3 regions of the Streptomyces sp. NPDC006610 genome follow, and region 1 is predicted to be linked to each of the others. Evidence: riboswitches for the same ligand, from Rfam matches in the RefSeq annotation. Region 1 holds a riboswitch; each other region holds the start of a gene.
What was found. Region 1 has a riboswitch for cyclic di-AMP ahead of ABZY13_RS31780 (M23 family metallopeptidase). Riboswitches for the same ligand answer to the same signal wherever they lie in the genome.
Positions count from the first base shown of each region.

Region 2: linked by a shared signal. The riboswitch ahead of ABZY13_RS09185 (transglycosylase family protein) and the one ahead of ABZY13_RS31780 (M23 family metallopeptidase) in region 1 are both predicted to bind cyclic di-AMP.
Region 3: linked by a shared signal. The riboswitch ahead of ABZY13_RS24205 (peptidoglycan DD-metalloendopeptidase family protein) and the one ahead of ABZY13_RS31780 (M23 family metallopeptidase) in region 1 are both predicted to bind cyclic di-AMP.

Region 1 is NZ_JBEXOP010000062.1:13,621-23,795, reverse strand. Features, by position in the region: gene ABZY13_RS31810 (amino acid permease) at 1-1,089, shown strand, start outside; tRNA gene ABZY13_RS31805 (tRNA-Lys) at 1,189-1,261, shown strand; gene ABZY13_RS31800 (VOC family protein) at 1,459-1,875, shown strand; gene ABZY13_RS31795 (dihydrofolate reductase family protein) at 1,988-3,118, shown strand; gene ABZY13_RS31790 (alginate lyase family protein) at 3,339-4,472, shown strand; tRNA gene ABZY13_RS31785 (tRNA-Met) at 4,546-4,619, shown strand; cyclic di-AMP (ydaO/yuaA leader) riboswitch at 4,947-5,104, shown strand; gene ABZY13_RS31780 (M23 family metallopeptidase) at 5,116-6,165, shown strand; gene ABZY13_RS31775 (PrsW family intramembrane metalloprotease) at 6,250-7,545, opposite strand; gene trmB (tRNA (guanosine(46)-N7)-methyltransferase TrmB) at 7,555-8,376, opposite strand; gene lhgO (L-2-hydroxyglutarate oxidase) at 8,687-9,895, opposite strand; gene ABZY13_RS31760 (MFS transporter) at 10,007-10,175, opposite strand, start outside.
Region 2 is NZ_JBEXOP010000008.1:133,460-143,634, forward strand. Features, by position in the region: gene ABZY13_RS09170 (nucleoside triphosphate pyrophosphohydrolase) at 1-693, shown strand, start outside; gene ABZY13_RS09175 (cytochrome P450) at 714-2,006, shown strand; gene ABZY13_RS09180 (transglycosylase family protein) at 2,257-3,318, shown strand; cyclic di-AMP (ydaO/yuaA leader) riboswitch at 3,501-3,668, shown strand; gene ABZY13_RS09185 (transglycosylase family protein) at 3,672-4,412, shown strand; gene eno (phosphopyruvate hydratase) at 4,890-6,170, shown strand; gene ABZY13_RS09195 (septum formation initiator family protein) at 6,284-6,757, shown strand; gene ABZY13_RS09200 (DUF501 domain-containing protein) at 6,786-7,370, shown strand; gene ABZY13_RS09205 (Ppx/GppA phosphatase family protein) at 7,367-8,308, shown strand; gene ABZY13_RS09210 (NAD(P)/FAD-dependent oxidoreductase) at 8,825-10,175, shown strand, end outside.
Region 3 is NZ_JBEXOP010000033.1:416-10,590, forward strand. Features, by position in the region: gene ABZY13_RS24200 (SGNH/GDSL hydrolase family protein) at 1-411, opposite strand, end outside; gene ABZY13_RS24205 (peptidoglycan DD-metalloendopeptidase family protein) at 644-1,654, opposite strand; cyclic di-AMP (ydaO/yuaA leader) riboswitch at 1,657-1,826, opposite strand; gene ABZY13_RS24210 (alpha-galactosidase) at 2,124-4,211, opposite strand; gene ABZY13_RS24215 (tyrosine-protein phosphatase) at 4,416-5,213, shown strand; gene ABZY13_RS24220 (DUF6126 family protein) at 5,251-5,370, opposite strand; gene ABZY13_RS24225 (XRE family transcriptional regulator) at 5,367-5,981, opposite strand; gene ABZY13_RS24230 (aspartate aminotransferase family protein) at 6,046-7,473, opposite strand; gene hpnH (adenosyl-hopene transferase HpnH) at 7,639-8,661, opposite strand; gene ABZY13_RS24240 (1-hydroxy-2-methyl-2-butenyl 4-diphosphate reductase) at 8,667-9,311, opposite strand; gene shc (squalene--hopene cyclase) at 9,321-10,175, opposite strand, start outside.

The sequences.
Region 1 (10,175 bases):
GTCACCCCGGGCCGCACGATCCTCCTCTTCGCCGGGATCCTCGTCCTGCACGGCCTGCTGAACACGTTCGGCGTCCGGATCGTCGCCCTCCTCAACAGCGTCAGCGTGTGGTGGCACGTGCTCGGCGTCGCGGTGATCGTCGGCGCGCTGACCTTCGTGCCGGACGAGCACCGGTCCGCGTCGTTCGTCTTCGGCGAGTTCGTCAACAACACGGGCTGGGGCAGCAGCGCCTACGTCGTCGCCCTCGGCCTCCTGATGGCGCAGTACACCTTCACCGGGTACGACGCCTCCGCGCACATGACCGAGGAGACCCGCGACGCCTCCACGGCCGGCCCGAAGGGCATCGTCCGCTCCATCTGGACGTCCTGGATCGCGGGCTTCGTGCTGCTGCTCGGCTTCACCTTCGCCATCCAGTCCTACGAGGGCGCCCGCACCTCCGCGACCGGCGCCCCGCCCGCCCAGATCCTCCTCGACGCCCTCGGCGCCACCGCGGGCAAGCTGCTGCTGCTCGTCGTGATCGGCGCGCAGCTGTTCTGCGGGATGGCGTCGGTGACGGCCAACAGCCGCATGATCTACGCCTTCTCCCGCGACGGCGCACTGCCCTTCTCCCACGTCTGGCACACGGTCAGCCCCCGCACCAGAACGCCCGTGGCCGCGGTGTGGCTCGCCGCGGGCGGCGCCCTCGCGCTCGGCCTGCCGTACCTGATCAACGTCACCGCCTACGCGGCCGTCACCTCGATCGCCGTGATCGGCCTCTACATCGCCTACGTCATCCCCACCCTGCTGCGCCTGCGCAAGGGCGACGCCTTCGAACGGGGCCCCTGGCACCTGGGCCGCTGGTCCCGGGCGATCGGCGTGGTGGCGGTGGCCTGGGTCGGCGTGATCACGGTCCTGTTCATGCTGCCGCAGGTCTCCCCGGTCACCCCGGAGACCTTCAACTACGCCCCCGTCGCCGTCCTGGTCGTCCTCGGCTTCGCCGCGACCTGGTGGCTGGCCTCGGCGCGCCACTGGTTCCTCAACCCCGACCACCCCCGCGCCCGCGCCCACGCCGGACCCCGCGTCACGGCCCCGGAACCGGCCGACCCGTGACCCCCGAGGCCCTGCCGCCGACGCGGAGACAGCGCGTTGTCCGATACCCGATCGGCGACAGGGCGTCGTCCGGCTATGCTCGGGGAGGCAACATCGCCTGGGCCCTTAGCTCAATTGGCAGAGCAGTGGACTTTTAATCCATTGGTTGTGGGTTCGAGTCCCACAGGGCCTACACCTCACAGCGCCCCGGCCTGGTTCACGAACAGGCCGGGGCGCTGCTGCGTTGGACGTTCCCGCGATGCCGTGCGGTGTCCCTCACCAGGCCCTGAGCCCGCCCGGCAGGCCGTTGTCAGTGGGGGGCGTTAGTCTCCGCGTATCCGGATCGTTCGGCTGTTTCGTCCCGGTTCGGGGCGGTTTCAGGAGGGCATCATGGCATCGCGTCTCAACCCGTACATCAGCTTCGACGGCGACGCCCGGCAGGCGCTGGAGTTCTACAAGGAGGTCTTCGGCGGCACGCTCCGGCTCAGCACCTTCGGCGAGATGGGCCAGGGGGAGGGCCCCGACGCCGAGAAGATCATGCACGGCATGCTGGAGACGCCGGCCGGCTTCACCCTGATGGGCGCCGACAACCCGCCCGGGATGCCCTACACGCCCGGCACCGACCACGCGGTGAGCGTCAGCGGCGACGACGACGCCGAGCTGCGCGGCTACTGGGAGAAGCTCTCCGCCGACGGCACCGTCACCGTGCCGCTGGAGAAGCAGATGTGGGGCGACGTCTTCGGGATGTGCACGGACCGGTTCGGGGTGCAGTGGATGGTCGACATTGCGGAGCCGGAGGAGGGCTGAGGCGGCGAAGGCGGCCGCAAGGGCGAGACGGGGGACCGCGGCAGGTGCGAGGCCGGGACGGTCAGACTGAGGGCGAGTCCTGTCCGTTCCTGCTCCCCGGGTGGATACGCCGATGCCCCTGCCCCACGTCCTGCTCTCCGCCGCCGTCTCCCTCGACGGCTACCTGGACGACACCGGCCCCGACCGCCTGATGCTGTCCGGCCGGGCCGACTTCGACCGGGTCGACGAGGTACGGGCGTCCGTCGACGCCGTCCTCGTCGGCGCCGGCACCATCCGGGCCGACAACCCGCGGCTGCTGGTCAACTCCCCCGAGCGGCGGGCGGCGAGAGTGGCGGCCGGCAAGCCCGCGTACCCGCTCAAGGCGACCGTCAGCGGCTCCGGCGACCTCGACCCCGGCGCCGACTTCTGGCACACCGGCGGGGAGAAGGTCGTCTACACGACCGCCTCCGGCGCCGAGCGACTGCGCGCCGCCCGGATCGCCGCGGACGTCGTCGCCCTCGGGGACGCCCTCGACTGGCGGGCCGTGCTGCGGCACCTGCACGACGAACGCGGCGTTGGGCGGCTGATGGTCGAGGGGGGCGGCGTCGTCCACACGCAACTGCTGCGGGCCGGGCTCGCCGACGAACTCCAGCTGGTACTGGCCCCGTTGCTCGTCGGGCAGCCGGACGCCCCCCGACTCTTCGGACCCGGCCCCTACCAGGGCGGACGGCTGCGGCTCGTGGAGACGCGGGCCATCGAGGACGTCGTCCTCATGCGCTACGAGCCCACCGCACCCGGCGCCGGGCAGCTGCCGTCGGCCGCCGACCGGCGCTGGCTGGCGCTCGCCTGCGAGCTGGCGGAGCGGTGCCCGCCCTCGCGCACGGCGTTCAGCGTGGGGGCCGTGGTCGTCGCGGCGGACGGCGCCGAACTGGCCCGCGGGCACTCGCGCGAGGGCGGGGACCCGGTCGTCCACGCGGAGGAGGCGGCGCTCGCGAAGATCGCCCCGGACGATCCGCGGCTCGCCGGAGCCACGGTGTACAGCAGCCTGGAGCCGTGCGCCCGACGCGCCTCCCGGCCGCGCCCCTGCGCCCGGCTGATTCTGGACGCGGGTGTCCGCCGGGTGGTGACCGCCTGGCGGGAGCCGGACACCTTCGTCACCGGCGCGGACGGCAGCGGACTGCTCGCCGCGGCCGGCGCCGACGTCGTCGTCCTGCCGGAACTGGAGGAGCGGGCCAAGGCGCCCAACCGTCACCTGGCGGGGTGAGGAGTGTCCGTCGCCGGTGGGGCGGAGCAGCGGTGGAGCGGGCGGGGCGCGCCCTCCCGTCCGGCCGGCGCGCTGCCCGCTCCCCGTCCGGCGGACCGCCCATCGGCCCAACATCCGCTGCGCCTCGCCGCGCGCCGGGTCACGCTGCCCCTGGGTGAAGCAGCACGGCAGGACGGACGCGGAGGCGGCGCGCATGAGGGCCATGAGAGCCACGAGGGCTGTGAGAGCCACGAGGGGCACGAGGGTTGCGAGCAGGCGGGTGGTCCTGGGCGTGGCCGGCGCGGGGCTCGCGGCGGCGCTGGCCGGCGGGCTGGTCGGGGCGTGCGGGGTCATGGACGCCGGGGGACGGACCATGGTGCGCGCGCTGCCCGCCGACGCCGGGTTCACCCACCCCGGCGTGCTGGTCAACGCCCGGCAGCTGGACGTCGTACGCGAGAACGTCACCGCCGGACGGCAGCCGTGGCTGAAGGCCTACCTCGACATGCGGGACAGCCCGTACGGGTCGTACCGACACCGGGCGCGGCCGGTGAGGACCGTCCACTGCCCCGGCGGCAGGGCCGGGCGCGGCTGCGCCGCCGAACGAAAGGACGCGATCGCCGCCTACACGCAGGCGCTCCTGTACGGCGTCACCGGCAAGCGGCAGCACGCCGAAAAGGCGATCGAGATCATGGACGCGTGGTCGGAGAGGCTGCGCCGGCACACCGGGGGCGACGCCGCGCTGCAGGCCGCGTGGACCGGCGGGACCTGGGCGCGGGCCGCCGAGATCGTGCGGCACGCACCGGGCGCCGGATGGGAGGCCGGGTACATGCGGCGGTTCGAGGGGATGCTGCGCACCGTCCATCTGCCCGAGGTCACCCGGCCGGGCCGGGCCGACGACGGTCACCGGGAGCTCGTCGCCGCCGACGCCGCCCTCGGCATGGCCGTCTTCCTCGACGACCACCGCGCCTTCGACGCCGCCCTCCGCCGCTTCCGCGAGCACGTCCCCGCCCAATTTCCGCTGGAGCGGGGCCGGTCCGCCGCCCGCACGGACTGCCGGCACCTGCGGCGGACCGGCGCCTCGCTCGCCGCCGCCGCGCACATCGCCGAGACCGCCTGGCACCAGGGCGTCGACGTGTACAGCGAGGTGGAGGACCGGCTCAGGGCCACGCTCGACCGGCAGGCGGCGGGGCTGCGGCGGTGCGGGGGGACGGCCGGGCCGCCGCCGGCGGTCGTCCTCAACCACCTGGAACAGCGGCTCGACAAGCCCGCCGCGGCCGCCCGCAGCGCTGCTGCCCGGCCGGGGGCCCTTGCCGGCACCGACCACCGCTTCGTCGCCTGGGAGAGCCTCACCCACACCGGCAACCCCGGCGGCTGAGGAGCGGGCGGTCCGGGTCGGCGAAAACCCTGGCGTGAGGGCTCCCGCGGATGGCGTACACTGGATTCATCGACGCGGGGTGGAGCAGCTCGGTAGCTCGCTGGGCTCATAACCCAGAGGTCGCAGGTTCAAATCCTGTCCCCGCTACTGAAGGCCCAGGGCCGGAATCCTGATCAGCAGATCATGGGTTCCGGCCCTGAGTGTTGTCCGCGCCGACCGCGCTGTCCGCGGCACGCCCTCCACCTCGGTCACGTCAGGTAGTCGTACGACCGTGCACGGGTAACATCTGAGACACCGTCATAAACTCGTCCGCTCCTGAGCCCGGGTCAACTCGCCCGGTTTTCGCCGCTCGTGAGCCGTACGTCCCGGCCGAGAACGTTAATGATCAAGCTGAACGGCTTGGAATTCAGGCCCCGGTTCTATTAACGTCCGATAACGCAGCGCGGTCGTCCCAGCCGTCACAAGAGGCGGCTCCGTGCGCACACGCCGAATCCCGCAAGGGAACCGGGGAACCATCACCTTGGGGTGAATCGGGCGTAGGCCGCCGTATCGGCACGGATGGTTTACGCGCGTAGGAGACCTTCCTGCTCCGAACCCGTCAGCTAACCCGGTAGGCGAGAAGGAAGGAAAGGAGTACGCCCACGTGGCGTCCAACCCGCCTGCCCCGCAAGCCCCGTTCTTCCCGGCACCGCGCTCCGAGGACACCGTCGTCTACGGCGGACAGCGCACCGACGAGGGGCCGTGGGAGGAGTGGAACCCCACCGCCGACTCCGTCCGCCCCGTCCGTGGCAAGCACCGCGTCGCCAAGCAGCGCGGCGGCGGACTCGCCCGCAGCTCCACCGTTCTCGGCGTCGGCGTCATAGCGGCCGTCGGCGCGGGCGGCATGGCCACCGCGCAGACCGGCAAGCCGCCGGTGTCGATCTCGATGCCCGACCTGCCCAACGTCGGCTCCCTGCTCTCGGACGACGCCGAGGACGCCGCCGACACCGCCGTCGCGCAGACCGCCGCCGCACCGCTCAGCGGCGCCGGTGTCACCACCGCCGACACCGCCCAGGGCACCACCGACGCCGGCGAGGCCCTGCGCGCCCGGATCATCGCCCAGGCCGAACAGCAGCAGGAGCAGGTCGAGAGCAAGGCCGCCGCGGAGGCCGTCGCCGCTGCCGAGAAGGCCGCCGCCGAAGCCGCCGCCAAGGCCGAGAAGGAGGCGGAGGCCAAGGCCGCCGCCGCCAAGGCCGCCGCGGAGGAGGAGGCCCGCAAGAAGGCCGAGGCCGAGCGCCTCGCCGAGCTGGCCCGCCAGTACACGCTGCCGACCTCCTCGTACACCCTCACCTCGACGTACGGCCAGGCCGGCGCCATGTGGTCGTCCGGCTACCACACCGGCGTCGACTTCGCCGCCCCCACCGGCACCCTCATCAAGGCCGTCCACACCGGCACCATCACGCAGGCCGGCTGGGACGGGTCGTACGGCTACAAGACCGTGCTCACCCTCGAGGACGGCACCGAGATCCTCTACGCCCACCAGTCGTCGATCAGCGTCACCGTGGGCCAGAAGGTCAACACCGGCGACGTGATCGGGCGCGTGGGCGCCACCGGCAACGTCACCGGCCCCCACCTCCACCTCGAGGTGCGCACCGGCGACGGCGGCGCCGTCGACCCCATCGCCTGGCTGCGCGACAAGGGCCTCAACCCCTGACGTCCGCCGCCGACGCGGCACACCTTCGATCCCCGGCGGTCCTGACGGCACCCCCCCGACGTCAGGGCTGCCGATCGCGGGTCCTCACGTCCGGTACGGGTTGTACTGCGCCGGGTGCCACGCCTGCGGCCCCGCCGCCCACGGGGGTACGGCCACCGGTGCCACCGGCGCGGTGACGCGCGCCGCGTGCTCCAGCGCCGGACGGGCGACCTCCCGCCGGGACCACAGCTCCCGCAGCAGCTCACCCTCCCGCACGGCGAAGTCCGCCCCCGCCCTGCCCTGCCGCAGCCGGCGGCGCAGCTGCGCCAGCGAGGTCGCGCGGGACTGGTACTCGGCCACCGTGCGCGCCGCCGGCCGGCCCAGATGGTGGCCGGCGTACTCGCGGGCCAGCCGCCGCGCCCGCAGCGAGCCCAGCGCGTACGGCTCGGCCGGAGCGAGCCAGCCGGCCGCGGCGTAGGCGGGCAGTTCCTCGCGCACCGTGCGCAGTGCACGCTGCCGGCTCCAGATCACCAGCCACGTCAGCAGGCCGAACACCGGCACCATGAAACCGCCGTACACCGCGAAGAAGCCGTACTCGCCGAAGGTCGCCGAACCGTTCCACAGGGCGTGCATGCCCATCGCGAGCAGCAGCCCGCCCAGCGGCGGCAGGATCCGGCGCAGCCGCTGCCGCTCCCCGGCGAGGGCCGCGAGTCCGAAGCCGATGCCGGTCAGGACGGTGAACAGGGGATGCGCGAAGGGCGACATGACGACCCGGACGAAGAACGTCGCCGCCGTGACCGTGGCGATGCCGTCACCGCTGAGCCGGTCGGCGCCGAAGGCGTTGCCCAGGTAGAGGATGTTCTCGGTGAAGGCGAAGCCGGTCGCGGTGATCCCGGCCAGGACGACGCCGTCGACGATGCCGGTGAGATCGCGGCGGCGGAAGAGGAACAGCAGCAGGACGGCGACGGCCTTGGTGGTCTCCTCGACGACCGGCGCTATCACCGTCGCGCCGAGGGTGTTCGCGCTCGCCGGGTCGGCGGTCGCCGTGGCGATCCAGCGGACGGCGAAGCTGTTGGCGACGATCGCCATCAGCGCCGCCGCACAGGCGCCCCAGGCGAAGGCGAAGGCCAGATTGCGCCAGGGGCCGGGATCGACGCGGTCCAGCCAGCGGAAGACGGCTATCAGCAGCGGCACCGGCAGGACCGCGAGTCCGAGGCCGACCAGGAACCCGTCGGTGCCGGTCTCCTCGCGGACCAGGGCGAGGATGACCAGCCCCGACATCGCCAGCAGCGTGGTCAGCGCGGCGTAGCCCAGCCGGCGCCGGCGCCACCAGGGCGCGTGCGCCGGGACGCCGCCGTCCGGAGTGGCTAAGGGCGTCGGGTGCGGGGGACCGGTGGCCACTGCGCCCCCTTACGGCAAGGACCGGTGCGGTACGCGGCGGAAGAGCAGGTCGTTCACGGCATGGCCCTTGTCCAGGCCCTGGCCCTCGAAGCGGGTGAGGGGGCGGAAGGCGGGGCGTGGCGCGAAACCGCCGTCGGGGCTGGTGTTCTCGTACGCGGGGTGCACGGTGAGCACCTCCAGCATCTGCTCGGCGTACGGCTCCCAGTCCGTGGCGCAGTGCAGGATCGCCCCCGGCCTCAGCCGGGCCGCGGCGAGGGTGAGGAAGTCCGGCTGGATCAGCCGCCGCTTGTGGTGCCGCTTCTTCGGCCAGGGGTCGGGGAAGAAGACGCGCAGCCCGTCGAGGGAGTCGGGGGCCAGCATCTCGCGCAGCAGGATGATGGCGTCGCCGTTGCCGACCCGGACGTTGGCCAGGCCGTTGCGCTCGGCCAGGCCCAGCAGGTTGCCCTGGCCGGGGGTGTGCACGTCGACGGCGAGGATGTTGGTGCCGGGGTCGGCGGCGGCCATCTGGGCGGTGGCCTCGCCCATGCCGAAGCCGATCTCCAGGACGACGGGGTGGTCGTTGCCGAACAGCTCGGCCAGGTCGAGGACGCGCTGCCCGTCGATGTCCAGGCCCCACCGGTGCCACAGCCGTTGCAGGGCGTCCGCCTGCCCGGCGGTCACCCGGCTCCGGCGGGGCTGGAAGCTCCGGATCCGCCGCTCGAAGTGCGACCCGGCGGGATCCGCCTTGGGCCCGTCCGGGAACCTCGGCTCCGCCTTGTCCCGGCCGCGCGACGGAGCGGTGCCGGGGGAGGCGGAGCGGGGGGCTTCGGGGGTGTTCACGGAGTCAGACACAGTGGGGTCGATTTTACGGGCGGCGGGGGCGTGCGGCGTGCGGAGACGGTGCCGGTGCCATCCCCGGCGCGGTCCGCGGGGCGCCGACGCCCGTACGCGGTTCTGCGTTCGCCGGGTTGTCGGTGGCATGCGGTCCCGCGCCCGCCCGGCTTCCATCGGTACGCGGTTCCGTGCCCGTCCGGCCCTTGCGGGCGCGCGGTTCCGGGCCCGCCCGGCTCCCGCCGGTGCGCGGTTCCGCGGCCGCCCAGTCCTCGGTGACACGCGACCTTGCGCCCCTCCGGACCTCGGCGGCACGCGCACCCCCTCACGCTCACGCCCCACTCAGCACCCCCAGCACCCGCCGCGCCACCTCCCGGCCGATCGGCAGCGACGCCGTGGCCGCCGGGGACGGGGCGTTCAGAACGTGGACGACGCGCGGCGACTCCCGGATCAGGAAGTCGTCGGCGAGGGAGCCGTCGCGCAGCACCGCCTGGGCGCGCACCCCGGACGACGCCGGGACCAGGTCGTCCTGCGTCACCGCCGGGAGCAACCGGCGCACCGCCTCGGTGAACGCCGCCTTCGAGGCGGAGCGGCGCAGCTCCCCGGCGCCGTACCGCCAGTGGCGGCGGGCCATCCGCCAGGCGCCCGGCCAGGTGAGGCTCAGCGCCAGCTCGCGCGGGCGGACCACGCCCGGGCCGTAGCCCTCGCGGGCGAGCGCCGGGACGGCGTTGGGACCGATGTGGACGCCGCCGTCGATGCCGCGGGTGAGGTGCACGCCGAGGAACGGGAACGCCGGGTCGGGGACGGGATAGACCAGGCCGCGGACCAGCTCGGGCCGGGCCAGCTCGTAGTACTCGCCGCGGAAGGGGATGATCCGCATGCCCGGGTCGTCGCCGGTGAGCCGGGCGATCCGGTCGCAGTACAGCCCGGCGCAGTTCACCAGGGCCCTGCCGCGCAGCACCGCGCCGGCCGCCGTGCGCACGGCCACGCCCAGGGACGGGCGGCGGTCGACGGCGACGACCTCGGCGTCGTAGTGGATCCGCGCGCCGGAGGCGTCGGCGAGCCGGCGGGCGACCTCGGAGTAGTCGCAGACGCCCGTGGTGCCGACGTGTATGGCGGCCAGGCCCCGCACCTCGGGCTCGTACTCGGCGATCTGCGCGGCGACCAGCTCCCGCACCGGTATGCCGTTCTCCCGGCCGCGCTGGACCAGGGCGTGCAGCCGGGGCAGCTCGGACCGCTCGGTGGCCACGATGAGCTTGCCGGTGACGGCGTGCGGGATGTCGTACTCGGCGCAGAACTTCACCAGCTCGGCGGCGCCGCGCACCGCGAACCGCGCCTTGAGGGAGCCGGGGCGGTAGTAGACGCCGCTGTGGATGACGCCGCTGTTGCGGCCGGTCTGGTGGCGGGCCGGGCCCGGCTCCTTCTCCAGCACGGTCACGCGGGTGCCCGGCGCGGCGCGGGTGATCGCGTACGCCGTCGACAGGCCGACGATCCCGCCGCCGATCACCAGCACGTCGCAGTCGTAGGCGATCTTGTGCACCTGTTTCACCTCCCGGCTTCGATAGTGCACTGCGCCACTGACAATGCCCTCAAACCCGGGTTCCCGCCCGGAACCGCCCGGCGGGCCGTTCCGGGCCGTCGCCGTACCCGGTCAGGCGGGCGCCATGAGCAGCGGCCGGGCCCGCTCGCGCAGCTCCACGACCCGCGGCTCGTCGCCGTACGGCTCCAGGCGGTGCAGGAGGTCCCGCACGTACTCGGTGGTGCGTGCGGAGGAGATCCGGCCGGCGACCTCGACCGCCCGCACGCCCTGCTCGCAGGCC
Region 2 (10,175 bases), on a different contig from region 1:
GTGCGCATGCCGGAGCTGGAGCTGCTCCCCGCCTCCTACGACCTGCCCGGCGCCCGCCTCCTCGACCTCGTCCAGGTCATGGACCGCATCCGCGCCGAGTGCCCCTGGTCGTCCCGCCAGACCCACCAGGGGCTCGTGAAGCACGGCATCGAGGAGATGTACGAGCTGATCGAGGCGATCGAGGACGGCGACCGGGACGAACTCCGGGAAGAGCTGGGCGACGTCCTGCTCCAGGTCGTCTTCCACGCCCGGATAGCGGAGGAGGACCAGGACGCCCCCTTCTCCATCGACGACGTGGCGGGCACCATCGTCGCCAAGCTCATCCACCGCCACCCGCACGTCTTCGGCGACGCGACGGCCTCCACCCCCGAGGAGGTCAGAGAGCACTGGCTGCGCACCAAGGCCCAGGAGAAGCGGCGCACGTCGGTGACCGAGGGCATACCTCTGCACCAGCCCGGCCTCGCCCTCGCGGCCAAGCTCGCGTCCCGGGCGCGTACCGCGGGCCTCGACGTGCCGCTGCCGAAGGACGAGGGGATCGGCTACGAGCTGCTGGCGCTGGCGGCACGGGCCGAGGCGGAGGGCGTGGATCCGGAGACGGCGCTGCGCGCGGCGGCACGCGCGTACCGGGACGCGATCAGGGAGACGGAGGCCGCGGCGAGCACGGCGGCCGAGGAGCCCGGAAAGGAGTCTTAGCGGCCGGATAACGTCGACGGGTGACCAACCAGCCGCATTCCCGTCAGCACGCCGCCCCACCCGCGCCCGAACTCTTCACCTGGGAGTTCGCGACCGACCCCTACCCGGCGTACGCCTGGCTGCGCGAGCACGCGCCGGTGCACCGGACGCGGCTGCCCAGCGGGGTCGAGGCATGGCTGGTCACCCGGTATGCCGACGCGAGGCAGGCGCTGGCCGACCAGCGGTTGTCCAAGAACCCGGCCCACCACGACGAGCCCGCGCACGCGAAGGGCAAGACCGGCATCCCCGGTGAGCGCAAGGCCGAGCTGATGACCCATCTGCTCAACATCGACCCGCCGGACCACACCCGGTTGCGGCGGCTGGTGTCCAAGGCGTTCACCCCGAGCCGCGTCGCGGAGTTCGCGCCGCGCGTGCAGGAACTGACCGACCGGCTCATCGACGGGTTCGCCCGCACGGGGAGCGCGGACCTCATCCACGAGTTCGCCTTCCCGCTGCCCATCTACGCCATCTGCGACATGCTCGGCGTACCGCCCGAGGACCAGGACGACTTCCGGGACTGGGCGGGCATGATGATCCGTCACGGGGGCGGGCCGCGGGGCGGTGTCGCGCGGTCGGTGAAGAAGATGCGCGGCTACCTCGCCGAGCTCATCCACCGCAAGCGCGAGTCCCTGCCCGCGGAGCCGGCGCCCGGCGAGGACCTCATCTCCGGCCTGATCCGCGCCTGGGACCACGGTGAGCACCTCACCGAGAACGAGGCGGCGGCGATGGCGTTCATCCTGCTGTTCGCCGGGTTCGAGACCACCGTCAACCTCATCGGCAACGGCATGTACGCGCTGCTCACCCACCCCGTGCAGCGCGCCCGCCTCCAGCACTCCCTCGCGGCGGGCGAACGCGACCTGCTGGCCACCGGAGTGGAGGAACTGCTGCGCTACGACGGGCCGGTGGAGCTGGCCACCTGGCGTTTCGCGACCGAGCCTCTGACGATCGGCGGCCAGGACATCGCGCCCGGCGACCCGGTGCTCGTCGTCCTCGCGGCGGCGGACCGGGACCCGGAGCGGTTCACCGACCCCGACACGCTCGACCTCGCCCGGCGCGACAACCAGCACCTCGGTTACGGACACGGCATCCACTACTGCCTCGGCGCGCCGCTCGCCCGGCTGGAGGGCCGGACAGCGCTGGCCACGCTGCTGACCCGCCTCCCCGACCTGCGGCTCGGCGTCGACCCGGCAGAGCTGCGCTGGCGGGGTGGACTCATCATGCGCGGACTGCGCACGCTGCCGGTGGAGTTCACGCCCGAGCAAGGTCGTGCATAGCGGACTCTTCCGGACACCCGTGTCCCAAACCAAACATGACAGCCCTTCACATCTGTGATCTTCACGTGATCTGCGCGGCATGAACTTGTGACAAGTGATCGTCTGCCGATACGTTCACCCATCAACGTGGCGGCGGCGCATCACCCGCCGCGCGGGTCACTGCTGTCTCGGGAAAGGTCCCCGCATGCTCTCCGGGAACGGTCGTCACCGTCGCCCCCGCCAGGCCCCGGCACTCGTCGTCGCGGCCGGCGTGACCGGCTCCGCCATCGCCATCCCCCTGCTCGGCGCGACCGGCGCCAGTGCGGCGAGCGGTGCGACGTGGGACAAGGTCGCGGAGTGCGAGAGCGGCGGTTCCTGGAGCGCCGACACCGGCAACGGGTACTACGGCGGCCTGAACCTGTCGCAGGAGGACTGGGAGGCGTACGGCGGTCTCACCTACGCGTCGCGACCGGATCAGGCCAGCCGTTCCCAGCAGATAGCCGTCGCCGAACGGCTGCTCGCGGACCGGGGCGCCGAGGCGTGGGCCAGTTGCGGCATCCTCGTCGGTCTCGACCAGGACGACAGTGAGGCGGGCGTCGACACGGGGGTGGCCGGCGACGCGGCGTCGAGCACGCCGGACGGCGTCCTCAACCCGCCCGGATTGTCCAACTCCTCCGGTTCTTCCGCCTCAGTGGGCGGGAAGTCGGGTGCGAAGTCGAGCACGAGCCCGACCGAATCGGCGGGCGCGGGGAAGTCGGCCGAATCCGACCGATCCGGCGAATCCGATGAATCCCCTGGAACTGAATCGACGGATTCGGGTCGGGCGACGGCGTCCGAGACCGGAACCGGAGCCGGGGCCGGCCGGGAGACGGGCGCACCCTCCGCCTCCGTCTCCACTTCCCCCTCTGCACCCGAATCACCCGATAGCGGCACGGATGTGTCGGAATCTGCAGACTCCGACACTCTCGCCAAAACCCCCGAAAGTGTCGGCTCTTCCAGTCTCATCGACACCGGCATCGCCGACGCGGGCTCGGGGACCGGCCGTCATCGCGGCTCCAGCGCGCAGGAGGACGTCCTCGACGACCGCGAGGCCGGGTCCTCCGGCTCCTCGGGGCGGCACGCCTCGCGGGGCGGGTCGGCGGAGCGGGCGGCCGCCGACGGGTCGTACACGGTGCGCGAGGGCGACAGCCTCTGGGGCATCGCCGACTCTCTTGAGGTCGACGGCGGATGGTCCGCGCTCTACTCGGAGAACAAGGACGCCGTCGGCGCCGACCCGGACCTCATCCTTCCCGGTCAGACCCTGGATGTCGGGGTCGAAACGGTCGAAAAGTAGCGGGAGTTCACGTCACGGTTCGGGCTGATTGTCCGTTTTGGAATCAGTGTGGGATGAGTCTCAGAAGCCCTGATCGTCTTTGAAATTCCGCCGATCGCGTGTCTACGGTCGTGACCGCTCGCCAATGCGGGCCCCGGTAGCCGCAACGCCGAATCCTGCCAGCGGCCGTCCGGGAACAGTCGTCGCGTCAAGCGCCGTAGGCAGGAGCGGGGGACCCAAGGTAGGCGCCGTTCCGGGCAGTTGAGCCCGGGGCGGCTAGGGGTGAAGCCGCGTCCCGTGAGGGACGCGGCCGGGCAACTCAACCGGCCCGAACCCGACAGCTCACCTCGCAGGCGTCGGTGAGGGGATCAACCATGCTGTTTTCCGGCAAGGGCAAGCACCGTCGTCCGACCGCCCTCCAGCGCTCCACTCGCGCCATCGCCATCGCCGGCGTGACCGGCGCCGCCGTCGCCGCTCCGCTGATGGCGTCCGGCACCGCCTCCGCCGCCACCGCCTCCGAGTGGGACGCCGTCGCCCAGTGCGAGTCCGGCGGCAACTGGTCCATCAACACCGGCAACGGCTACTACGGCGGCCTGCAGTTCTCGGCCTCCACCTGGGCCGCCTTCGGTGGCACGCAGTACGCCGCCACCGCCGACCAGGCCACCAAGGAGCAGCAGATCGCCATCGCCGAGAAGGTGCTGGCCGGCCAGGGCAAGGGCGCCTGGCCGCACTGCGGCACCGGCCTGTCGAACTCCGCCTACAACGGCGGCTCGGCCGGCACCTCCGGCGACGCCGGCAGCTCCACCGGTTCGAACGCGACGGGCTCGGCCGACACCGGCTCCTCCGAGGCCACCGCCCCGGCCCGCGAGACGGAGCAGCAGCCGGCCTCCCGTTCCGCCGACCGCCCGGCCGCCAAGAAGACCGTCACCACCCCGACCGGCAAGAAGGTCAAGAAGGGCGACGGCGAGTACAAGGTCGTCGAGGGCGACACCCTCAGCGAGATCGCCGCGGAGCACGACGTCAAGGGCGGCTGGGCGAAGCTGTTCAAGCTGAACAAGGACATCGTCGAGGACGCGGACGTCATCTACCCGGGCCAGCAGCTGCACCTCAAGTGACGGCCGGCGGCGAGGGGCGCGAAGTGACGGCGGGCGCCGAAGGGCTGAACTGACAGGCGGCGCGGAGCGCACTCACAGCACGCGCCGACCGACGCCGTCATCCTGAAAGCCCCCGGGCCTCCGGGCCTCCGGGCCTCCGGGCCTCCGGGCCTCCGGGCCCCCGGGCTGACGGCCACAGGCCCCAGCACCCCGGTCCCCCAGGACCCCCGCCCCCAGACCCCCGTGAGGGTTCCCCCCGTCCCCGCGGGCTCCCCGCCCCGGCGCGTTCTCCCCCGTACGCGCCGGGGCGGGGCTTTTTTCGGCCAGGCGTGCACGCAACCGTGCGCGGGACTTTTTGTTCCGTTCGGAAACAATTTACTCTCGGTTCCGTCCACGGGGTGGTCGACCGGCTGGCCGATCGCCCGGAGCCGGTTAGGCTCGTCTCGCAGAGCCACCGCGGCCCTGCGAAGCCGCGTCACATTGAAGAAGGAGATGCTCGTGCCGTCCATCGACGTCGTCGTAGCCCGGGAAATCCTGGACTCCCGAGGCAACCCCACGGTCGAGGTCGAGGTCGGCCTCGACGACGGCAGCACGGGTCGTGCCGCCGTTCCGTCCGGCGCCTCCACCGGCGCCTTCGAGGCCATCGAGCTCCGCGACGGCGACCCGAACCGCTACCAGGGCAAGGGCGTCGAGAAAGCCGTGCTGGCCGTCATCGAGCAGATCGGCCCCGAGCTGGTCGGCTACGACGCCACCGAGCAGCGCCTGATCGACCAGGCGATGTTCGACCTGGACGCCACCGACAACAAGGGCTCCCTCGGCGCCAACGCCATCCTCGGCGTCTCGCTCGCCGTCGCGCACGCCGCCTCCGAGGCCAGCGACCTGCCGCTGTTCCGCTACCTGGGCGGCCCGAACGCGCACCTGCTGCCCGTTCCGATGATGAACATCCTGAACGGCGGCTCGCACGCCGACTCCAACGTGGACATCCAGGAGTTCATGATCGCCCCGATCGGCGCGGAGTCCTTCTCCGAGGCGCTGCGCTGGGGCACCGAGGTCTACCACACCCTCAAGAAGGTGCTGAAGGGCAAGGGCCTGGCCACCGGCCTCGGCGACGAGGGCGGCTTCGCCCCGAACCTCGGCTCCAACCGCGAGGCCCTCGACCTCATCCTCGAGGCCATCAAGGAAGCCGGCTACACCCCCGGCGAGCAGATCGCCCTGGCGCTCGACGTCGCCGCGTCCGAGTTCTACAAGGACGGCACGTACACCTTCGAGGGCAAGGCGCGCTCCGCCGCCGAGATGACCGAGTACTACGCCGAGCTGGTCGAGGCGTACCCGCTGGTCTCCATCGAGGACCCGCTGTTCGAGGACGACTGGGAGGGCTGGAAGACCATCACCGAGAAGCTCGGTGACAAGGTCCAGCTCGTCGGCGACGACCTGTTCGTCACCAACCCGGAGCGTCTGGCCCGCGGCATCGAGGAGGGCGCCGCCAACGCCCTGCTGGTGAAGGTCAACCAGATCGGCTCGCTGACCGAGACCCTGGACGCCGTCGAGCTGGCCCAGCGCAACGGCTTCAAGTGCATGATGTCCCACCGCTCCGGCGAGACCGAGGACGTCACCATCGCCGACCTCGCCGTGGCCACCAACTGCGGCCAGATCAAGACCGGCGCCCCGGCCCGCTCCGAGCGCGTCGCCAAGTACAACCAGCTGCTGCGCATCGAGGAGATCCTCGACGACGCCGCGGTGTACGCCGGCCGCAGCGCGTTCCCGCGCTTCAAGGGCTGACCCGGCCGACCCGGCTGATCCGGCCGTAGAGGCAGCGTCGTCCGTACGTCCCCGTACTCGGTCCCGTACCGTGTGCGGGGACGTACGCGCGTGTGTGAAGGTGAGGCGGGGACATGGCCGTGAAGGACCGGGACCGGTTCTCCACCACGACCAGGCTCAAGCTGCTCGGCGAACAGACCGCGGCCCGGGTCTACCGCTCCCAGACCCGCCGCCAGGCCCGCCGCTCCCGGCTCACCGGCCGGGCCGCCCTGCTCGCCCTCGTCGTCTGCTCCCTGGTCGTGGCCCTCGCCTACCCGATAAGGCAGTACGTCGCCCAGCGCGCCGAGATCGCCGATCTGGAGCGCGAGCAGCGCCAGGCCCGCGAGCGCGTCGAACAGTTGCGCGACCTGAAGGCGCGCTGGCAGGACGACGCGTACGCGGAGCAGCGGATCCGGGAGCGGCTGCACCATGTGATGCCGGGGGAGACCGGGTACGTCGTGATCGACCCGGGCGCCGCCCGCCAGTCGCGCACCGACCACGGGGCGGCCGACCGCCCCTGGCACACGAACCTCTGGGAAGCGGTCGACAAGTCCGACGCCGCCCAGTGAACGCATAGAGGAAGACAGTCTCAGACGCATGGAAACGCCCCCGCCGTCCACCCCGCGCACCGAGCCCACCGACGCGGACGTGGAGGCCTTCAATCAGCAGCTCGGACGGCCCCCGCGCGGCCTGCGCGCCATCGCGCACCGCTGCCCCTGCGGCCAGCCGGACGTCGTGGAGACGGCCCCGCGGCTGCCCGACGGCACGCCCTTCCCGACGCTGTACTACCTGACGTGTCCGAAGGCCAACTCGGCCATCGGCACGCTGGAGGCCAACGGCGTGATGAAGGAGATGACGGAGCGGCTGGCCGCCGACCCGGAGCTGGCCGCCGCGTACCGGGCCGCCCACGAGGACTACGTCCGGCGGCGGGACGCGATCGAGGAGCTGAAGAACTTCCCCAGCGCCGGTGGCATGCCGGACCGGGTGAAGTGCCTGCACGTCCTGGTCGCCCACTCGCTGGCCGCGGGCCCCGGCGTCAACCCGCTGGGCGACGAGGCGCTGGCGATGCTGCCGCAGTGGTGGCGCAAGGGCGCCTGCGTGACGCTCCCCGGCACGGCGGCCGGCCGGACCGGGGAAGAGCCCGGACAGCCCACGGACGCGAGCGAGGAGACCGGCCGATGACCCGAGTGGCCGCCATCGACTGCGGTACGAACTCCATCCGTCTCCTCGTCGCCGACGCGGACCCGGCGACGGGCGAACTGGTCGACCTGGACCGACGGATGACGATCGTGCGGCTCGGCCAGGGCGTCGACCGCACCGGCCGGCTGGCGCCCGAGGCGCTGGAGCGGACCTTCGCGGCCTGCCGCGAGTACGCCGGGATCGTCAAGGCCCACGGGGCGGAGCGGCTGCGCTTCGTGGCGACCTCCGCCTCCCGCGACGCGGAGAACCGCGAGGACTTCGTGCGCGGCGTGCTGGACATCCTGGGCGTGGAGCCGGAGGTCATCACCGGGGACCAGGAGGCGGAGTTCTCCTTCACCGGCGCGACCAAGGAGCTGACGGGGCGTACGGATCTGGCGCTGCCGTTCCTGGTGGTGGACATCGGGGGCGGTTCCACCGAGTTCGTGGTGGGCGAGGAGCGGGTGCGCGCGGCGCGCTCCGTGGACGTCGGGTGCGTGCGGATGACGGAACGGCATCTGGTGCGGGACGGCGTGGTGAGCGACCCGCCGGCCGAGGAGCAGATCGCGGCGATGCGGGCGGACATCGAGGCCGCCCTCGACCTCGCGGAGGAGCGGGTTCCGCTGCGGGAGGCGCGCACCCTGGTCGGGCTGGCCGGCTCCGTCACGACGGTGTCGGCCATCGCGCAGAACCTGCCCGCGTACGACTCGGCGGCCATCCACCACTCCCGCGTCTCCCACGACACCGTCCGGGAGATCACCGACCGGCTGCTGCGCTCCACGCACGCCGAGCGCGCCGCCATCCCCTCCATGCACCCGGGGCGGGTGGACGTGATCGGCGCGGGGGCCCTCGTCCTGCTGTCGATCATGGAACGGATCGGCGCGGAGGAGGTCGTCGTCAGCGAGCACGACATCCTCGACGGGATCGGCTGGTCGTTGGCCTGACCGCCTGCGGGGTGCGGTACGCGTCCCGACGGTCGCCGGCCTCGACGACGAGGAGGACGTCCTCCTCGTCGTCAGCCGGCGCCGCCCCTCTAATTACTTGCGGGTATCTTCAAACTGAGCAGGCCGGACACCGTTTGAGCGCGCCCGGCGGGTGCTTCCTCACCTCCCGTTGACGCCCGCCGGGAAAAGTTCGTGAAGTTCTTCACAAGGAATTCGGTCCCCAAGGGGGATCATCGGCGGTCGTTGCGCCATTACGGGGCCCCACCAGGGCCGTAGAGGCTCTGGAGCGGGGATGGGGGAGGGGTCGCGCGGGGTCTGCGCGGGGCGCCGGCCCGAGGCGTGAGACAGGCCAGAGGGGCAGCTCACGCGGCCTTGACAGGGGTCCGTGCTGCACGGTGGCCCGCATCCGTCACCATGGCCCGTGTCATGCGGGCCGCGAAGGATAGCACAAGCCTGGAGGAAGCTTGTGAAGGGGCGCACGAGCCACCCCCCTGGGGCGGGTGGATACTCGATGGCATGAGCACCACGGAGCGTCCCAGGATCCTCGTAGTAGGCGGTGGGTACGTAGGCCTGTACGCAGCTCGGCGCATTCTCAAGAAGATGCGCTTCGGCGAGGCGACCGTCACGGTCGTCGACCCCCGGTCGTACATGACCTACCAGCCCTTCCTCCCCGAAACCGCCGCCGGCAACATCTCCCCGCGTCACGTCGTCGTCCCGCTGCGACGCGTGCTGCCCAAGGCGGAGGTCCTCACCGGCCGGGTCACCACCATCGACCAGGACCGCAAGGTCGCCACGATCGCCCCGCTGGTCGGCGAGGCGTACGAGCTGCCCTTCGACTACCTGGTGATCGCGCTCGGCGCGGTCTCCCGCACCTTCCCGATCCCCGGCCTCGCCGAGCAGGGCATCGGCATGAAGGGCATCGAGGAGGCCATCGGCCTGCGCAACCACGTCCTGGAGCAGCTGGACAAGGCCGACTCCACGACCGACGAGGAGATCCGCCGCAAGGCGCTCACCTTCGTCTTCATCGGCGGCGGCTTCGCGGGCGCGGAGACCATCGGCGAGGTCGAGGACATGGCCCGGGACGCGGCCAAGTACTACCGCAACGTGTCCCGCGAGGACATGCGCTTCATCCTGGTCGACGCGGCGGACAAGATCCTGCCGGAGGTCGGCCCCAAGCTCGGCCAGTACGGCAAGGAGCACCTGGAGAGCCGCGGCGTCGAGATCTACCTCTCGACCTCCATGGACTCCTGCGTCGACGGCCACGTGGTGCTCAAGAACGGCCTCGAGGTCGACTCCAACACGATCGTCTGGACGGCCGGCGTCAAGCCGAACCCGGCGCTGACCCGCTTCGGCCTCCCGCTGGGCCCGCGCGGCCACGTCGACACCGAGGCCACGCTCCAGGTCAAGGGCACGGACTACATCTGGGCCGCGGGCGACAACGCCCAGGTGCCCGACCTCGTCGGCCGCAAGGCGGGCAACGAGAACGCCTGGTGCCCGCCGAACGCCCAGCACGCGCTGCGCCAGGCCAAGCTGCTCGGCGACAACGTGGTCTCCGGCATGCGGGGCTTCCCGCAGAAGGAGTACAGCCACGCCAACAAGGGCGCGGTGGCGGGCCTCGGCCTGCACAAGGGCGTCGCGATGATCGTCATGGGCAAGATGAAGATCAAGCTGCGCGGCCGTCTGGCGTGGTACATGCACCGCGGCTACCACGGCATGGCCATGCCGACCTGGAACCGCAAGATCCGCGTCTTCGCGGACTGGACCCTCGGCATGTTCCTCAAGCGCGAGGTCGTCTCCCTCGGCGCCCTGGAAACCCCGCGCGAGGAGTTCTACGAGGCCGCCAAGCCGGCCCCGGTCGCCGCCGCGA
Region 3 (10,175 bases), on a different contig from region 1:
GTAGGTGGCGATCTTGCCGCGCAGGTGCCGGAGCACGGGCACGCCCCGGGTGTCGAAGCCGGTCGTCACCATCACGGTGCCCGCGGCGGCGGTCAGCCGCGCCACCGCCCGCTCGAAGCGCTCGGCCACTTCGTCGGGGTCGGTGCCGGGGCGCAGGATGTCGTTGCCTCCGGCGCAGAACGAGACCAGGTCGGGGGCGAGTTCCATGGCCCGGGGGACCTGGTCGGCCACGATCTGGTCGAGGAGTTTCCCCCGGACGGCAAGGTTGGTGTAGGCGAAGTCGCCCTCGGCCCGGCGGTCCGCAAGAAGTACGGCGAACCGGTCGGCCCAGCCGACGAACGCCCCGTCGGGGCCGGGGTCGCCCACGCCCTCGGTGAAGCTGTCCCCCACCGCCACGTACGACCCGATCACTGATCTGCTGTCATTCTTCGAATCGTCTGCCACAGCGCACCATGATTCCTCGTGGAATGTGACTTACGCGACCGTAGGCATGGGTTGACGGACGGTGAGATAAGCCACTGGCCAAGGAATGGTCAACTGCGGAATGGGCCGCGGCCCGTCGGGGCGGGCACGCCGAAGGCCGGACCCGGGATCTCGTGATCGGGGTCCGGCCTTCGGCGGCTGTGCGTCAGGGAGCGGGGGTTCAGATGGAGACGCCGTGCGACCGCAGGTAGGCGACCGGGTCCACGTCGGAGCCGTAGTTCGGCGTGGTGCGGATCTCGAAGTGCAGGTGCGGTCCGGTGGAGTTGCCGGTCGAGCCGGAGAGCCCGACCTGCTGGCCCGCCGTCACGGTCTGGCCGGCCGAGACGGAGAGGGAGGACAGGTGGGCGTACTGGGCGTAGTAGCCGTCGGCGAGCTTGAGGACGACCTGGTTGCCGTACGCGCCGGCCCAGCCCGCGGAGACGACGGTGCCCGGGCCCACGGCCTTCAGGGAGGTGCCGGTCGGGACGACGAAGTCGGCGCCGGTGTGGTAGCCGCTGGACCACATGCTGCCCGCGACCCTGTAGGCGGTGCCGACGCCCGCGCCGGACACCGGGGCGGTGTAGCCGCCGGAAGCGGGGGCGGTGTCGGCGGCCTGGGAGCCGGTGGACGCCTGGGCCGAGGACTCGTCCGGGGCCGACTCCGCCGGGGAGGACTCCTGCTGGGGCGCCTCGGACGGCTGCGACGGCTCGGACGGCTGCGACGGCTCGGCGGTGGCCGACGACTTCTCGGCGGAGGCCGAAGAGGGCGCCGGGGCCGACGACTTCTGGGCCGTAGCGGCCTTCTTGCCGATGCTGAGCTTGAGGCCCGGGTGGATCAGCGACGGGTCGTCGCCGACGGCCTCGCGGTTGTCCTCGTAGAGCCGCTGCCAGCCACCGCTGACGTTCTGCTCCTCGGCGATCTTCGACAGGTAGTCGCCGACCTTCACCGAATACGTCGTCGCCCCGGACTTCTTCGCGGCGGACTTCTTCTCGGCGGCCTTCTTGCCGGTGGCCGTCTTCTCCGCCGTGACGGACTGGACGGTCTTGTCCGGCGCGGACTGCGGGGTCGCGGCATGGGCGCCGGCGGCCCCCATGAGCGGCAGGGCGAGTGCGGCGCCACCGGTGCCGGCGACGGCTATGGAGCGGGCGAAACGCTGGGCCTTGGGACGGCGGTGCTTACCCTTTGCGGGCATGGTGATTTCCTCTCCGGCGCCTGCGAGGTGAGCTGTCGGGTGCGGACTGGAGATGTCCGGCCGCGCCGAAACGCGGCTAAACCCCAAGCCGTTCCGGAGACCGGAACAGGCATTCGTACCTGTGGGTCCCCCGCTCCTGCCGTACACGGGTGGGTTTGCGCGGGCACCGGGCGGCGGCAGGATTAGGCGTCCGCCCGGATCGGTCTGGAACGTAAGCGACCGCGACGCAAACGGACAAGCAAGAGGTTCCGGATCAAGACCCCCATCTTGATCGGTTGCCGGATTTCCCGGTCACCCTCCGTACACCGCCGGGCGGCCGTTACCCGCAAACTCCCTTGTGACACGTGAGGATTACGTGAACATGACGGGCGACGCACGGTCACCACTATGACCCTGCTCACCCGCCGTTTCACCAGCCCCCCTCATTCCGCAGCGAGTTGGAATGAAGAGGCCAATTCGGGCAGAAGGCTCATATGCGACGGAGTCGGAGAACTGCCGCGTCGAAATCTCCCCGCAACCCCGACTGCATTCCGTGATGCAGCAGCACGGCACCGCGATGGATTTCGCCCGTTTCGCGGCATTCGTACGACGCTGTCGGATCCAGCCCGCGCAGCCGCAGCGCCGGCACGGGCTCGCCGAACCGCTGCGCCTGGAGCCAGGCCAGGACGACGGTCTCGTCGCCGAGCACGTACTGCACGGCGCTGAGCCCTCCGTCCGGCGGGCGCAGCCGGTACAGGTCGCCGCGCTGCACCAGCGGGCGTATCTCCTTGTAGAGCGCCACCCACTCCCGCGCCTCGGACAGTTCCTCCTCGCTCCAGCAGGTGAGGTCGCCGCCCACGCCGAGCACCCCGGCCATGGCGCTCACGAAGCGGAAGCGCAGCGAGCTGACCCGGCCGTTGAGCATGGCGTTGGGGCTGTCGGTGACCCAGGCGGCCATGACCCGCGCGGGGTGGAGCTGGCTGAAGCCGTGCTGGATGGCGAGCCGGTCGAGCGGGTCGGTGTTGTCGGAGGTCCACACCTGGTCGGTGCGGGCGAGGATGCCGAGGTCGATCCGGCCGCCGCCGCCCGAGCAGGACTCGAAGGCGACGCCGGGGTGGGCCGCCCGCAGCCGGTCCACCAGCGCGTACAGAGCGCGCACGTGGTCCACCCACAGTCGCTGCGGGTAGGGATCGCCGGGCCAGCCCGCGTCGGTGAAGCAGCGGTTGAAGTCCCACTTCACGTAGTCGACGGGGGCGCCGGACAGCAGCGCGTCGAGCTGCTCCCAGAGGTACTCCCGCACATCCTCGCGCGCAAGGTTGAGCACCAGCTGATTGCGGAACTCCGTCCTGTTTCGTCCGGGTTGGAACTGCACCCAGTCCGGGTGGGCGCGGTACAGCTCGCTGTCCGGGTTGACCATCTCGGGCTCGACCCAGATCCCGAACTGCATCCCGAGGGCGTGCACCTCGTCCGCGAGGGGCTTCAGTCCGGCCGGGAAGCGGTCCCGGTTGGGAGTCCAGTCGCCGAGCCCGGCGTGATCGCCGGTGCGCGCCCCGAACCAGCCGTCGTCCACGACGAACAGCTCGACGCCGATCCCCGCCGCCCGGCGCGCGAGGGCCCGCTGCTGCTCCTCGGAGATGTCGAAGCCCGTCGCCTCCCAGGAGTTGAACAGCACCGGCCGGTCCCGCCCGGCGTCCGGGACGACATGCGCCCGCTGATAGGCGTGCCAGGCGCGGCTGGCCCCGCCGAAGCCGCCGTCGGACCACAGCCCCGCGAAGACGGGCGTCGTGAAGGACTCCCCCGCCGCCAGCCGCAGCAGCCCCGAGTCGTCGTACCCGGCGCCGCCGGTGATCTGCACCCGCCCGTCCGGCAGTTGCGCCACCGCGATCCGCCAGGACCCCGACCAGCCGAGGGCGCACGCGTACACCTCACCGCGCTCCTCGGTCGCGTCGGTGTCCAGCGCGACCCACGGCAGATGCTGGTGCCCGGTGTGCCCGCGGCGGCTGCCGATCACCTTCTCGCCGTAGGTCAGGGGCGCGGACGTCAGCCGGGACTCGGCGGCCCAGCGGCCGTGCAGCTGACTCAGCCGCCAGGCCCCGCGCTCGGGCAGGGTCCAGGTCGCGGAGTCGGCGCGCAGCAGCTCCACGGCCGGCCCGTCGTTGTCCAGGGTGACCCAGCGCTCCACGACGTCCCCGCGCATCCGGTGGTGCAGGGTGACCGCCAGCCCGCCGTCCCGGAACCGGAGCCGCAGCTCCTCCTCGCCCCCGGCGCCGCCGATCTCGTAGGCCTCGAAGCTCCACTCGGTCCCGCGCCGCTCGTCGGTGCGCACGGACAGGGCGGGCCGGACGAAGCGGGCGCCGCCCTCGACGGGGTACTCCTCGCGTCCGTCGAGGCGGGACTCGAAGGGCCAGTCGTCGGGCAGCGGACGGGCGGCGAGGGCCTCGGCGTCGGCGAGGGCGATGGTCGGCCCCCAGTGCAGATGCAGCAGCTCGCCGGCGTCCGTGAGGTGCAGGGCGTAGCTGCTCGCCGGTCCCGACAGCAGCCAGGTGCGGCCGTCGTCGGCGATGTCGATGTGCGTCATCCCGCTCCCCCACGGACTCGGACAGTCCCGCTCACGTCCCAACATCATCGAGCGCCGCGCCCCCTCCCGGCAACGCCTGTGGAAAACCCCGGCGACGAACGGTGACCGCCTGTGGACAACCGGTCGGCCCGGAAAACGCATGTCGTATCGTCAAGGCGTGCCCGTCGACGAGCCGCGCCGGCGGGGCGATGGGAGGGAGCCCCCGTGACGCAGCAGGTGCCGTCGACCGAGCCCGAGCTGGCCGCAGTGCGCAACTTCCGTGACGTGGGCGGCCTGCCGACGGTGGACGGGCGCCGGGTGCGGCACGGCGTGCTGTTCCGCAGCGGCCACCTCGCCCACGCCACCGCCGAGGACGCCGCGTTCCTCGCCTCGCTGGGGCTGCACACGATCTTCGACTTCCGCAACGCCGCCGACCAGAAGCTCGAAGGGCCCGACGTCGAGCTGCCGGGCGTGCGCAATGTCAACCTGCCGCTGAGCGACCCGGCGGACGGCGCGGAGTTCTGGAGAATGGTCCGCGAGGGCGATCTGGAGCAGCTGCGGGAGATCCTGGCGGACGGCAAGGCGGCGAACCGGATGATCGCCTCCTACCGCATGATCATCAAGGACCGGACGGCCGAGCACTCACGGGTGCTGCACGCGCTCGCCGAGGACAGCGTCCCGGCCCTGATGCACTGCGCCGCCGGCAAGGACCGCGCCGGGCTGTCGATCGCGGTGACGCTGCTCGCCCTGGGGGTGGAGCGCGATGCGATCCTCGCCGACTACCTGGAGTCCAACGCCAAGCACCGGCGCTACAGGGTGCGCCGCAGTAGCAGCTCCGCCTCCGCCTACGCGCCGGAGGTCATGGAGCTGCTCGACCCGCTGTTCGAGGCGCGCGCCGAATACCTGACGGCGGCGCTGGAGACCATCGACGACACCTGGGGCGGCGTCGACGCCTATCTGGAGCGGGGCCTCGGGCTGGCTCCCCGGACCCGCGAGCGGCTGCGCGACCGGCTCCTCGACTGAGACCGGGGCGGCGCCACCCGGGCCCGGCCGCCCGGCGCTACTTCGCCCCGACCTCGAAGAGCAGATAGAGGAACGCGGCGAACACGTGCCCCGCGACGATGTAGATGAACAGCCGGACCCAGATGGCCTTCGGGATCCTCTGCTCGGAGTCGCTCATGGGGTCTCTCCCGTCGTGGGGCCGAGGCACAGCGCGGCCGTGGGGCTCTGGAGCAGGGTGTGGACGAACAGGAGGTCGACTCCGTCGTCGTCCAGGGCGGTGATGCGGTGCGGGGTCAGCGAGTCGAAGTGGGCGCTGTCCCCGGGGCCGAGCCGGTGCGCGGCGTCCCCGAGGCGCAGCCCGAGCCGTCCCTGGAGGACGTACAGCCACTCCTCGCCGGGGTGCACGCGCACGATGTCGCCCTGGGACCCGTGCGGCACGTGGACGCGCAGTGCCTGCATCCCGCGGCCCGGCGCTCCCGCCTGCCGGTAGGTCCAGCCGCCCGCCGCCGTCGGTTCCATGTCCGCGCCGCGCAGGACGGCGTCCCGGCCGGCGACCGTCTCGCCGAGCAGCTCGGAGACCGTCGTACCGTAGACGCGGGCGAGCGCCAGCAGCATCGGCAGCGACGGCTGGCGGTGGCCGGTCTCCAGCCGGGAGAGATGGGCGGGCGACAGCCCGGCGGCGCGGGCCGCGCTCTCCAGGGTGAGGGAGGCCTGGCGGCGCAGCGCCCGCAGCTGCGGGGCCACGGCGGCCAGGCCCTCGGCGGCCGGCTCGGGGACGGGAAGGCTCATGCCCCCATTGAGCCCCACCTTTGCCCTCGGGGCAATTTTCTTGCCCGCCAGGCAAAAGCCCCGTCTACCGATGGGCGACCGCCTGCTTCACCAGCGTCTTCCCGAACTCCCACATCAGACCGCTGCCGTTGTGCGCGTCGTCCATCACCTCTGTGAAGGCGTCCACGAACCGGTCCACCTCTCGCTCCCCGATGATCAGCGGCGGGATGAGCTTGATCACCTCCAGGTGGTCGCCGGAGACCTGTGTGAGGATGCGGTGGCGCTGGAGCAGCGGCACGACCACCATCTGCGCGAACAGCCCCTTGCGCGCCGCCTGGAGCATCGTCCAGCGGCTGCGCAGGGCGAGCGACCGGGGCCGGCCGAACTCGATGCCGATCATCAGCCCTCGGCCGCGCACGTCGGCGAGCAGCTCGTACTCGTCGATCAGCGCCGTCAGCCGTGACTTCAGCAGCTCGCCCGTGGCGCGGACGCCCGCGACGGTCTGCCGGCTCTCCATGACCGACAGCACCGCCAGGCCCGCCGCCATGGCCTGGGCGTTCCCGCCGAAGCTGGCCGAGTGCACCAGCACCCGGTCCATGGACGAGTACACCTTCTTGAAGATCCAGTCCCGGCCGAGCGTGGCGCCGACCGGCACATAGCCGCCGGAGAGGGCCTTGGCCACGCACACCAGGTCCGGTTCGACGCCGTCCTCGTGCTGGTAGGCGTAGAAGTCGCCGGTCCGGCCGAGGCCGGTCTGCACCTCGTCGGCGATGAGCAGCGCCTTGTGCCGGCGCAGCAGGTCCTGGGCGGCCCGCAGATAGCCGGGCGGAGCCTCGTGCACGCCCTTGCCCTGGATCGGCTCCACGATCAGGGCGGCCACGTCGCCCCGCTTCAGCTCCCGGGCGAGGGCGTCGAGGTCGCCGAGCGGCACGGCCGTGTCGGGCAGCAGCGGGGCGAAGCCGTCGCGGAAGCCGGACTCGCCGTTGACGGAGAGCGAGCCCGTGGTCAGGCCGTGGAAGGCGTGCTCGCAGTACAGGACCCTCGGTCGGCCGGTGGCGTACCGGGCGAACTTCAGGGCGGTCTCGACGGCCTCGGTGCCGCTGTTGCCGAAGAACACCCGGTCCAGGTGGGGGCTGTGGGCGAGGAGGCGCTCGGCGAGCAGTCCGGGCAGCGGCGGGCAGTCGAAGCGGGTGAGGTCGGCGAGGTGTGCGTCGAGGACGTCGTGCAGCGCCCTGCGCACGACCGGGTGGTGACGGCCGAGGCCCATCACCCCGAACCCGGCGAGCATGTCGAGGTATTCGTTGCCCTCGGCGTCCCAGAAGTAGGCGCCCTCGGCACGCTCGTAGACCTTGTCGAAGCCGATCGTGCGCAACATGCGCGGCAGTTGGTGGTTGAGGTGCCGGGCGTGCAGTTCGTAGCGTTCGGCGGCGCGCTCGGCGAGCAGCGCGCCGAGGTCGAACTCCGCGCCGGGCGCCGGCTCGGCGGGCTGGGGCGCGGATTCGGCGGTCGTCATGCGTGGGTCTCCTTGGACGCCGTGTCGTCGGGGCCGCGGCCCGGGCCGGCTGCGCCCGGACGGCGAGCCGGCATCGTCACGCCCGGGCCCCCTGTCCTCTCCGGTCTTCCTCTCGCGGTGCTCTCACGGCGACGGCCCGCGCCCGGGGCGCGGGCCGTCATGACGTCACTCCCGGTTTCCGGACACCGTCTCGCGCAGGGCGCGCAGCGACTCCTTCAGGGAGCCCATGGTGGCGAGGACGGCGGTGGGCTCGTAGCCGCAGTGCGCCATGCAGTTGGCGCAGCGCGGGTCCTTGCCGCGGCCGTACTTGTCCCAGTCGGTCTCCTCGATCAGTTCCCGGTACGTCGGCACGTAGCCGTCGCTCATCAGATAGCAGGGCCGCTGCCAGCCGAACAGGGAGTAGTTCGGGATCGCCCAGGCGGTGCACGGGAAGTCGACGCGGCCCTCGAGGAAGTCCAGGAAGAGCGGGGAGTGGTTGAGCCGCCAGCGGCGCCGGTTGCCGCCGGAGAAGGCCTTGCGGAACAGTTCCCGGGTCTGCTCCACGCCCAGGAAGTGCTCCTGGTCGGGGGCCTTCTCGTAGGCGTAGGCGGGCGAGATCATCATCTCGTCGACCTGGAGGTCGTCGTTGAGGAAGTCGAGCACCTCGACGACGGTCTGCGGGGTGTCGGTGTTGAAGAAGGTGGAGTTGGTGGTGACCCGGAAGCCGCGCCGCTTGGCCTCCTTGATGGCGGCCACCGCCTCGTCGAAGACGCCCTCCTTGGCGACCGACTCGTCGTGCCGTTCGCGCAGCCCGTCGATGTGCACGGCGAACGCGAAATAGGGCGAGGGAGTGAACTCGTCCATCTTCTTGCGCAGCAGCATGGCGTTGGTGCACAGGAAGACGTACTTGCGTCTGGCCACCAACTGGCGCACGATCTCGTCGATCTGAGGGTGCATCAGCGGCTCGCCGCCGGCGATGGACACCATCGGGGCGCCGGATTCGAGGACCGCCCCCACTGCCTGGGCGACCGGCATGCGCTGCTTGAGCACCCCGGCCGGATGCTGGATCTTCCCGCAGCCCTCGCACTTGAGGTTGCAGGCGAAGAGCGGCTCCAGCTCCACGATGAGCGGGAACTTGTCGCGCCGGCGCAGCTTCTGTTCAGCCAAGTATGCGGCGACCTTGACGGACTGGCGCAGCGGCATGGCCATCTGGCTCACCTCCTGGGGAGCAGCACATTACGGTGCCATTCACGGAATGCGGGAAGAATGGAGCGGAGAACGCGGAAAGCCGATATTCCACCGCGCACGGTGCCGATCCGGACCAGTTCGTGTTCCGGGGCGTCGACCACCACCCGGACGGCGGCAACCGGGCGCGTGCCCGCGCGGGCGGCGGTGAGCAGGGTCGCCGCCGACTCCATGTCGGCGGCGATGGCGCCGGCGTCCCGAAGCCGGGCCCGCTCGGGGCCCCGTACGACGTGGTCGGTTCCGGTGAGCGGGCCGGTGTGCACGGCGTGGCCGGGCACGGCACGGGCGAGTTCCTCGACGAGCAGGTCGGTTCCCTCGCACGGCACGGATCCGCGCGGATCCCTGGTCTCCTCGGCGACCACGAGGTCGCCGGGGTGCATGCCGGGCGCGAGCCCGGCGCAGAAGCCGGTGGCGAGGACGGCGACGCCGGCGAGGGCCGGGCCGGCCAGCGCCCGGGCGACGGAGCGCTCGGCGGCCTCCGGCCCCATGCCGGTGCGCAGCACGGTGACCGGGCCGCCGGTGCCGTCGCGTTCGCCCAGGCGCAGGGCCAGCCGCTCGATGCCGAGCGCGCAGGCGATCAGCAGCGGCGGCGCCGGGGCGGGCGGTGTGCTCATCGCCCGCACCTACGCGCCGGCCGGGCGCTGTTCGGCGAGGACCGCTCCCCGCTCGGCCCGCGCCGGCTGCTCGCGGGACTGCGCCCGGTGGGCGAGGGGCTCGCCGTGCAGGTACCGGCCGAGCGCGGTGAGCGGGAAGACCTGCCGGTAGAGGTGGTAGTTGATGGAGAAGTCCCAGGGGAAGCCGGTGCCGGTGAAGTACGGCTCGTCCCAGGAGCCGTCCTCCCGCTGGGTGGCGGCGAGCCAGGCGACGCCGCGTTCGACGGCCTCGGAGTGCCGTTCGCCGGCGGAGAGGAGCGCCAGCAGAGCCCACGCGGTCTGCGAGGCGGTGGAGGCGCCCCGGCCCCGCCATTGACGGGGGTCGCGGTAGGAGCGCAGGTCCTCGCCCCAGCCGCCGTCGTCGTTCTGCACGCGCCGGAGCCAGGAGACCGCGCGGCGGATCGCCGGGTGCGAGGCGGGCAGCCCGGCGGCGGTGAGCGCGGGCACCACCGACCCGGTGCCGTAGAGGTAGTTGACGCCCCAGCGGCCGAACCACGGTCCGTCCGGCTCCTGTTCGGCGAGCAGCCACTGAACGCCGCGCCGGGTGCGCGGGTCGTGGGCGAGGCCCTCGTGGGCGAGCATCTCCACCACGTGCGCGGTGACGTCGGCGGACGGCGGGTCGATCACTTCGCCGAAGTCGCAGAACGGCAGCCGGTTGGGGAAGGGGCTGGTGTTGTCGGCGTCGAAGGCGCCCCAGGCGCCGTTCCTCGACTGCATGCCGAGGTTCCAGCGCACCCCGCGGCCGATCGCCCTCTCGACCCGCTCCGGGTCGTGGTGGCGGACGCGGCGCAGCGCGAGGACGACCTCGGCGGTGTCGTCGATGTC